Regions from separate parts of the Bordetella genomosp. 8 genome, predicted to be linked through region 2. Evidence: predicted binding sites of a transcription regulator. Region 2 holds the regulator's gene; each other region holds the start of a gene.
What was found. Region 2 encodes HrcA, which represses chaperone genes, less so after heat shock. Its sites were predicted from a motif close to TTAGCACTCNNNNNNNNNGAGTGCTAA; they were not measured.
Positions count from the first base shown of each region.

Region 1: the regulator HrcA is predicted to act here: its motif matches at 1,322-1,348, upstream of rpoH (RNA polymerase sigma factor RpoH).
Region 3: the regulator HrcA is predicted to act here: its motif matches at 1,384-1,410, upstream of groES (co-chaperone GroES).

Region 1 is NZ_CP021108.1:201,959-205,165, forward strand. It holds gene fghA (S-formylglutathione hydrolase) at 1-511, shown strand, start outside; gene CAL12_RS00940 (hypothetical protein) at 559-1,248, shown strand; gene rpoH (RNA polymerase sigma factor RpoH) at 1,397-2,284, shown strand; gene CAL12_RS00950 (phosphodiesterase) at 2,557-3,207, opposite strand, start outside.
Region 2 is NZ_CP021108.1:1,363,449-1,366,655, reverse strand. It holds gene hemH (ferrochelatase) at 1-763, opposite strand, end outside; gene hrcA (heat-inducible transcriptional repressor HrcA) at 810-1,814, opposite strand; gene CAL12_RS06215 (NAD kinase) at 1,932-2,831, shown strand; gene recN (DNA repair protein RecN) at 2,839-3,207, shown strand, end outside.
Region 3 is NZ_CP021108.1:684,007-687,213, forward strand. It holds gene groL (chaperonin GroEL) at 1-974, opposite strand, end outside; gene groES (co-chaperone GroES) at 1,036-1,323, opposite strand; gene CAL12_RS28710 (DUF4365 domain-containing protein) at 1,643-2,191, shown strand; gene CAL12_RS03115 (hypothetical protein) at 2,188-3,207, shown strand, end outside.

The sequences.
Region 1 (3,207 bases), 1.2 Mb from region 2:
TCGGATGGAAAGCTACGTTACCCAGGAGCTTTATGGCCTGGCGACCGGGCAGCTCGGCGCGGCGCCCGGGCGCATCGGGATCTTCGGCCACTCCATGGGCGGCCATGGGGCGCTGGTGCTGGCCTTGCGCCATCCCGGCTTGTTCCGCTCGGTGTCGGCCTTCGCTCCCATCGCCGCGCCCAGCCGCTGTCCGTGGGGCGAGAAGGCGTTCTCCAATTATCTGGGGACAGATAAATCGGAATGGGCCCGCCACGACGCGACGGCGCTCATGGCGACGCTGCGCACGCCTTATCCCGGCGGCATCCTGGTCGACCAGGGCCTGGCCGACCGCTTCCTGGCGCAGCAGCTGTATCCGGAGGCCTTCGAAGCGGCTTGCGTCCAGGCTGCCCAGCCGCTGCGGCTGCGCCGCCACGAGCACTACGACCACGGGTATTACTTCATCCAGAGCTTCATGGAAGACCACATCCGCTTCCATGCCGAGCAATTCGAGCTATCGGCCGAAGGGGCTTGACGCCTTCTATATACTGGAACTGTGTCCGAGTTTCCCCGAGGATCGTTTTGATCGAAGGCGTCGCCCCGTCCGTCTGGATCGCCGTGGTCACCATCGCCGCGTTGCTGCTCGGCTTTGGCTTGTTCCTGGGCAAGGGCGGCCCGCGCGACGCGCGCGGCAGGCGCCAATTCCGGCTGAGGCCGGTGCGGCGGGTATTCGGCCTGCTATTGCTGGCCCTGGCCTGCGTGTCGGGGATATTGGCGGCCACGCTCTACCAGTTCCTGCGCCTGACGTCCGACGAGCCGGTGGCGGTGTTGACGCTGCGCGAACAGGCGCCGCGCCAGTTCGTGGCGACCGCGGAACTGCAGGGCAAGGCCGCCGAGGACTTCGTTTTGCGCGGCGATGAGTGGCAGATTGACGCGCGCATGGTGCGCTGGCGGCTGCCGGCCCTGCTGGCGGGCGTCCCGCCGCTGTACCGGCTGGAGCGCCTGTCGGGCCGCTATGCCGATCCGGCGGCGGAACAGTCCGAGCCGCGCACGGTTTATGCGCTCGGTCCCGCGGGCACGCCGGATCTGGCCAGGCTGAAGCAGCGGTTTCCGGACTGGCTGCCTTTCGTGGACGTGCAGTACGGCAGCGCTGCCTATATGCCCATGTTCGATGGCGCCCGCTTTCGGGTTTTCGTCGATCCCCGGGGCGCGCTGTTCATCCGTCCCGACAATCCTGCCACCGCGGATGCGCTGAAGCAGCGCGGGTGGTGATTGGATCGCCCGCGACGGGCGGGGTGTCCATGGACAAGGAATGACTGAACTTCCCAGGCCGTTGAAGGTCGAATTAGCACTCTCCTTTTCAGAGTGCTAAGATCACCCGATGCGTTCTACCCATAGCCGTTTCCTGGAGCAAAACACCATGAAACAACAGAATTCCTCGTTGGCCGTACCCGCCAACGCGCTTACGCTGGCCATCGCCAATCCGGGCGCGCTGGGGACGATCGACGCATATATCTCCGCCGTGAACCGCCTGCCGGTGCTGACGGCGGATCAGGAAAGCGCGCTCGGCCGTCGCCTGCGCGACGCCGGCGATCTGGATGCCGCGCGCGAGCTGGTGCTGTCGCACCTGCGCCTGGTCGTGTCCATCGCGCGCCAGTACCTGGGATACGGTCTGCCGCATGCGGACCTGATCCAGGAAGGCAACGTCGGACTGATGAAGGCCGTCAAGCGTTTCGATCCCGAGCGCGGGGTCCGGCTGGTTTCGTTCGCCGTGCACTGGATCAAGGCGGAAATCCATGAGTACATCGTGCGCAACTGGCGCCTGGTGAAGGTCGCCACCACCAAGGCGCAGCGCAAGCTGTTCTTCAATCTGCGCAGCATGCGTCCGGACGGCAAGACGCTGGATACGGAGCGGGTGGACGAAATCGCCCGCCAGCTCAACGTCCGGCCGGAAGACGTCAGCGAGATGGAAGTCCGCCTGTCCGGCCGCGACATGGCCCTGGAAGCCCAGGACGACGACGATGAAAGCTTCGCGCCCATCGCCTACCTGTCCGACGAAGGCCGCCAGGAACCGACGCGCGTGCTGGAGCGCAAGGCTCACGACGAGCTTCAGAGCACGGGCCTGCATGACGCGCTGGAAGCACTGGACCCCCGCTCCCGCCACATCGTGCAGGCGCGCTGGCTGCAGGATGACGGTGGCGCCACGCTGCACGAGCTGGCGCAGGAATACGGCATCTCCGCCGAGCGTGTCCGCCAGATCGAGGCCGCCGCGCTGAAGAAGATGCGCGGCAGCCTGCAGCCGGCCTGATTGATGCCCGAAACGGTGGCGCGCTGGCGACAGCGCGCCATTCTTTTATGCTTGGGCAGTTACTTTTAGATGCATGTCGCCGCGGGAAATCCCGAATGCGGGCGAAACTTTCTCATGTCGCCCCAGCCTAACCCCATGTAGACCACCTGCCTGGAGCCTTCCAGGCCTGTAGTCTTCTCACCTGTCTCGGCTTCTCCTCTTTCCCCTCCCCTATGAGACAGGTGTTTAGCGGGGCACCCCACGTGGTGCCCCGTTTTTTATTTGGTCTCGCGTCAGGCGCCGCCCGCGATGCCGGCTGGGGCGGCGGCCACGTCGGGGGCCGCCTCGCAGGGCATCGGCATGGGCGCTTCCTCGGGCTCGTTCCATTCCTGCAGGAGCGCGCGCCACAGTGCGGCGTCCAGCCGCCGCACGCCGGTCGCGATCGAGCCGTCGGGATACAGCTTCATCCACCGATAGCCGGCCGGCTGCGGATCCAGCCTGTGCCGGCCATCGCGGATGGTGAACTGGAAGCAGGTGGACGGCGTCGCCAGCATCCGCACGTTGCCGCGCCGGCGATCGAAGTCCTGGTGGACGTGCCCCCATAGCAGGATGCGGGCATTGCCCCAGCGCGTCAGGTGGCGGAACAGCTCGGCGGCGTTGTCCAGCATCATGGCATCGCGCCAGTCGGCGCTGATCTGCACCGCATTGTGATGCATGGCGACCAGCGCCGGGCGTCCCTGCGCCGTGCCCAGCGCGTGGTCTAGCAGCTCGAACTGATCCCTTTCGAGATGGCCGGCGTTGGAACCGGCGACATGCGAGTCCAGCGTGACGATGCGCCAGGGGCCGATGTCGGTGACCGGTTCGGTCCAGGCGCCCAATGCGCGCTTGAGCGCGGCCGGCGCGTCATGGTTGCCCGGCAGGCAGCGCACGGGCACGCCCAGCGG
Region 2 (3,207 bases):
GGCGTTCGCGCAGCAGGCGGCCGGTACGCAGGCAATCCTGATAGTAGGGATCGCCGAGCTCCACCGAGTAGCGCGGCAGTCCGTGGAAGCTCATCACCAGCTTCTGCGGCCGGCCATGCTCGGCCCAGTAACGCTCGATCTTGCCGACGATGGCCTGCACGTATCCAGGGTCATCATGGAAGCGCTTGATGAAGCGCAGTTCCGGCTGGTCGCGCAAGCGCGCCGCATGGCGGCCCACCGCGTCCACGACCGTCGCCGTCGTGCTGGCCGCGTATTGCGGATACATGGGTACGACCAGGATACGTTCGCAACCGCGGCGGCGCAGCTCATCCATGGCATCGGCCACCGACGGACTGCCGTAGCGCATGCCCAGCGCGACTTCCACCTGCATGCCGCGCTGCGCGAGCAGGCGGCTCAAGCCTTCGGCCTGCCGGCGGCTGTAGACCATGAGCGGCGAACCGCCGTCCATCCAGATGCCTCGATAGCGGGGTACCAGTTTCCGGGGCCTCAGGGTGAGCACCAGCCCATGCAGGATGGGCCACCACAGATAGCGGGGGATCTCGATGACGCGGGGATCGGCCAGGAATTCGCCCAGGTAGCGGCGGATTTCCGGAGCCGTCGCGGCCTGCGGCGTGCCCAGGTTGATCAGCAGCACGCCGGTCTTGCCCAGTGGGGGCACCATGCGCTCTTCGAAGGGATCGGCTTGTTCGGGTTCCGGCAGGAAACGCTCCGGCCACAGATATTTGAACGCACGCAGGAACACGCGGATACCTCGCCACCCGTACGTCCCCCGCGGGACGCGGGAATTCTTAGTGGTTATGACTCAAGGCGTTGGACAGCAGGCGTGCCGTGATGTCCACGATGGGGATGACGCGCTCGTACGACATGCGGGTGGGACCGATCACGCCCAGCGTGCCGACGACCTGGCCATCGACGCCATACGGCGCGGTGATGACCGAGACTTCGTCCAACGGCACCAGCTGAGAATCCCCGCCGATGTAGATCTGGACGCCCTGGGCCCGGCTGGACACGTCCAGCAGTTGCAGCAGGTCGGTCTTCTTTTCGAACAGCGCGAACATCTTGCGCAGCCGGTCCATGTCCGACGCGATGTCAGTGACGTCCAGCAGCTTGCGTTCGCCGGAAATCACCACGGCGTCGCCGTCTTCGATGGCCTCCGTGCCGGCTTCGACCGCGGCCTGCATCAGGCGCGAGATATCGTCGCGCAACTGCGCCAGCTCGGTCGCCAGCGTGCGGCGCACGGCGTCGAAGGACTTGCCGGCGAAGTGCACGTTGAAGAAATTGGCCGCCTCCAGCAGTTCGTGTTCGGCGTAATCGCGCTGGACGAACAGGATGCGGTTCTGCACGTCGCCGTCCGGCGTGACGATGATCAGCAGCACGCGCTTGTCGGAAAGGCGGATGAATTCGATCTGGCGGAAAACCTGGGCGCGCTTGGGGGTGAGCACGACGCCGGCGAACTGCGTGAGGTTGGACAGCAGGGCCGCCGCCGCATTCACCGCCCGCGCGGGCTCGGCCGCCGGCAGGCTTTCGCGGATATGCTCGGGCTGGATGTCATAGCTGCGCACCGCCAGCAGCGAATCGACGAAGAGCCGGTAGCCGCGTGGCGTGGGAATCCGCCCGGAAGAAGTATGCGGGCTGTGGATCAGCCCGGACTCTTCCAGATCCGCCATCACATTCCGTATGGTGGCCGGGGAAAGATCGAACACCTTCGAAAGCGTGCGCGATCCGACCGGTTGGCCGTCGGCGATATAGCGTTCAATCAACGCCTTGAGCAGTGCGCGTGCGCGGTCGTCCATGTCGCTATTCTATGGAAACTTTTTTGCAACGGTGCCAATTTTGTCCCTTAAAGGCAAATATGACCCCATATAATCGTTGAATCCTAGCTCAAACCCACACCGGACGCCGCCTCCAGCATGCATTTCCCGACTGTCGCCCTCATCGGCAGATACCAGGACACCGGACTGGACGCACCGCTGCGCGCCTTGGCCCAGATGTTGACCGAGGAAGGCCGCGCCGTGCTTATTGAAAAGGACACGTCCCACAATACCGGCCTGGCGGAATTCCCCGTGGCGGACATCGACGAAATCGGCCGGCGCGCCGATCTGGCCGTGGTGATGGGCGGCGACGGCACCATGCTGGGCGCGGCGCGCGTCCTGGCGCCGCACGGCGTGCCCCTGATCGGGGTCAATCACGGCAGGCTGGGCTTCATCACCGACGTGCCCCTGCACGACGCCAAGAGCGCCCTGTCGCGCGTGCTGGAGGGCAACTTCAAGGCCGAGGACCGCATGCTGCTGGAAGGCGGCATCTGGCGCGGCGACCAGCAATTGTTTTCCTCATCCGCGGTGAACGACGTCGTGCTCAACCGCGCCGGCCGCGGCGGGATGATCGAAGTGCGGGTCGAACTGGACGGGATTTTCATGTACACGCAGCGGGCGGATGGACTGATCGTCGCCACGCCCACGGGGTCCACGGCCTACGCCCTGTCGTCCAACGGGCCCATCCTGCATCCGGGCCTGCAGGCCATGGTGCTGGTGCCGGTGGCGCCGCAGACCTTGTCGAACCGGCCCATCGTCATCCCGGACAACGGCGAACTGGCGATGACCCTGACCGGCATGGGCCGCGTCGAACATGGCGCCTCCTGCCATTTCGACATGCAGACCTGGTCGGACCTGCAGCCCGGCGACCGCATCGTGGTCCGCCGCGCGCCGCACACTATCCGCTTCCTGCATCCCGAAGGCTACAGCTTCTTCACGACCCTGCGACGCAAGCTGCATTGGAACCTGATGCCGCAAGCCACCGACAGCGGAGAATGACGCCGCCATGCTGCGCACGCTGCATATCCGGGACTTCGTTATCGTTGAGAAGACCGACATCCATTTCGGTGCTGGTTTTACCGTGTTTTCCGGCGAAACCGGCGCCGGCAAGTCCATCCTGATCGACGCGCTGGCGCTGACGCTGGGCGAACGCGCCGACGCGTCCGTACTGCGCGAAGGCGCGGCGCGCGCCGACATCAGCGCGGTATTCGACACGCCCGAGCATCTGCGCCCCTGGCTCGCCGAACGCGAAATCGACGCCGAGGACGAACTCGTCCTGCGCCGCGTGGTGGACGCGCAGGGCCGCAGCCGCGCCTTCGTGAACGGCGTGCCGTCCACCGTCGCGCAGTTGCGCGAGCTGGGCGACAGCCTGGTG
Region 3 (3,207 bases), 680 kb from region 2:
ACTTCGATGCGCTTGGCCTGGCCCAGGTCCTGCAACGAGGCCTTTTCCAGCGACATGCCGGTTTCTTCGGAGATGACCACGCCGCCCGTCAGGATGGCGATGTCTTCCAGCATGGCCTTGCGGCGGTCGCCGAAGCCAGGCGCCTTGACGGCGGTGGTCTTCAGGATGCCACGGATGTTGTTCACGACCAGGGTGGCCAGCGCTTCGCCTTCGACGTCTTCAGCGATGATCAGCAGCGGACGGCTCGACTTGGCGACTTGTTCCAGCACGGGCAGCAGGTCGCGGATGTTGCTGATCTTCTTGTCGAAGATCAGGACGAACGGGTCGTCCAGCGCGGCGACTTGCTTGTCGGGGTTGTTGATGAAGTAGGGCGACAGGTAGCCGCGATCGAATTGCATGCCTTCGACCACGTCCAGCTCGTTTTCCAGCGACTTGCCGTCTTCGACGGTGATGACGCCTTCCTTGCCGACCTTGTCCATCGCGTCGGCGATGATCTGGCCGATCGACGAATCGCTGTTGGCGGAGATCGAGCCGACCTGGGCGATTTCCTTGCTGGTGGTGACGGGCTTGCTCAGCTTCTTCAGCTCTTCGACGGCGGCGGCGACGGCCTTGTCGATGCCGCGCTTCAGGTCGATGGGGTTGAAGCCGGCGGCCACGTACTTCAGGCCTTCCTGGACGATGGCCTGGGCCAGCACGGTGGCGGTCGTGGTGCCGTCACCGGCGTTGTCGGAGGTCTTGGAGGCAACGTCCTTGACCAGTTGCGCGCCGATGTTCTCGAACTTGTCCTTCAGTTCGATTTCCTTGGCGACGGACACGCCGTCCTTGGTCACGGTCGGGGCGCCGAAGGAGCGCTCCAGCACGACGTTGCGGCCCTTGGGGCCCAGGGTGGTTTTGACAGCGTTGGCGAGGACATTCACGCCACGGACGATGCGCACACGGGCGTCATCGGCGAACAGGACTTGCTTGGCAGCCATAGTGGTTCCTTACTGGAATTCTGTGGGAATTCTGTCGAATTCGGTATTCGGGACGGGGGAATTACTGGATCACGGCGAGGATTTCTTCCTCGCGGATGACGAGCAGCTCTTCGCCATCGACCTTGACGGTCTGGCCGGAATACTTGCCGAAGAGCACCTTGTCACCGGCCTTCAGGTCAACCGGCAGCACCTTGCCGTCTTCCGTGCGCTTGCCGGGACCGACGGCGACGACTTCGCCTTGGTCAGGTTTTTCGGCCGCGCTGTCGGGGATGACGATGCCCGAGGCGGTTTTGCGCTCGTTGTCCAGGCGTTTGACGATCACGCGATCATTCAAAGGACGCAGGGCCATGAAGAACTCCTGTATTCAGTACGATGTGGGGTTGTCTCTAGGGACCGGCCAGAGGCTGTGTTAGCACTCATTGGCGGCGAGTGCTAATTATAGGGGCGGTTGGTTTGGCTTCAAGAGCGAGGTGGTCTGCTGTTACAAATATGTTGTGCTGGGTGTCTGCCGGCTTACAGGGGCGGATGGGAGGTCTGATCTTTGACGGGTTACAGCTGCCGCGCGATGCTTCCAGATAAGCTGCCGGCGACCTTTCCCCAGGATCCCAGCGCGACCGATAGCCCATGGCGTCCTGCTTGTATGATTCCAACCATATAGATCTGCACCCATGCGGCCCCTCAGCCCTGAAAACATCGTAGCTGAACTGAGCTATGCCTATCTACATGCGGTCGCCTCACACGCGGCTGTGGCGTGCGTGGCGGCGGGGCGTCACGAAGACAACGCCGGGGTGGACGCAAAGCTTACCGGTTGGGGGCCATTCCCGAACGGAGGGTACAGGAACGAGGTCGACATCAAGATTCAGCTCAAGGCAACGGCTCGCGAGCCGGCAATCGTAGGCAACTGCTTGTCGTACAGCTTGCACGGCATCGCCCAATACGATGATCTCCGCACTGCAGCTGTTTGCACGCCTCGCATCCTTGTGGTTTTGTTTCTTCCACCGACGCATGCCGAATGGCTGTCCCATTCAGATAAGGCGCTTTCTTTACGAAAGTGCGCATACTGGGTCAGCTTGCGCGGAGCCCCAGCGTCCGAGAACAGATCGACACAGACCGTTTATCTGCCCACGTCACAGAGATTCGATCCGGCGGGCCTGGTCGCCTTGATGGCGCGGCTATCAAGGAACGATATTCCGCTCTATCAAGGGGCAGAAGCATGACGTCAGATTGGACGGTCGGTCCTACAGACCTGCGGGATTATCTCAAGGCGCATGGCTGGTCTTTGCTCGAGGTCGCGCTATCGGACCGGTTATATGTGCTGCAAAATGGCCGCTATCCGCAGCGTCAGCTTGTTTTCCCAATGGATACGACAGCGCCGGATTACCGTGAGTCTGTCCGCATCGTCCTCGAAAAGCTTGCGGAGATGACTGGCCAGCATCCAGACCCTCTCCTTTCCAGCATTCGAGTATTGAAGGATGACGTCCTTCGCCTCAGGGTGTCCTTTGACGGAAACGATAGCGCGCTACCCCTGAGCTTTGCCGGCGCATTGGTGCAGAACACTGAAAAGCTGTTGAAGGCGGCCACGTGTACCGTCCTGAGACCCCGCCCGCATCACCCACGTTTGTCGCTGAGTGAGGCTTCCCAGCTTATTGAGAAAGCCAAGTTCCAGCAGACGGAGCAGGGCAGTTTCATTCTGAAGGTCGCATGCCCGCTCGATGCGTTGGAGGGGCAAGGTGGTTTGGAACTCGACGATACGAATCCGCCCTTCGTGCGGAATGTGACGCTTGCTTTGCAGCAAGCCATGTTCAAACTGAGAACGGCTATTGAATCCGATACTCTGGATTCGCTCGTGGACGATCTGAAAACGGACCCGGCCCCTATCATTTCTTCGAATTTATGTGAGGCAATCGCCGGAATGCATGACGAGTCGATCGATAATTCGGTCGAGTTCAGTTTCGACTGGTCTGTGCTGCATGCAGTTCCGACGCACATCTCCACAGGAACGATACGGATCCAGCGCGACTATTTTTCGCGTATTGAGGAAGTGCGCCGCGAGTTGCGCGCTGTCGACCTGGTGGTGGCGGATACATTTATCGGTACTGTCGAAAGACTCGATGGGTCGGTGGAGGCTGATGGCCGCCGTTCAGGAGATGTGATCCTCGCGGTACTTCTTCCCGATGAGGGAGAAACCATCAGGGTGAAGACCATGCTTAGCGCGGATGATTACGAAAAGGCC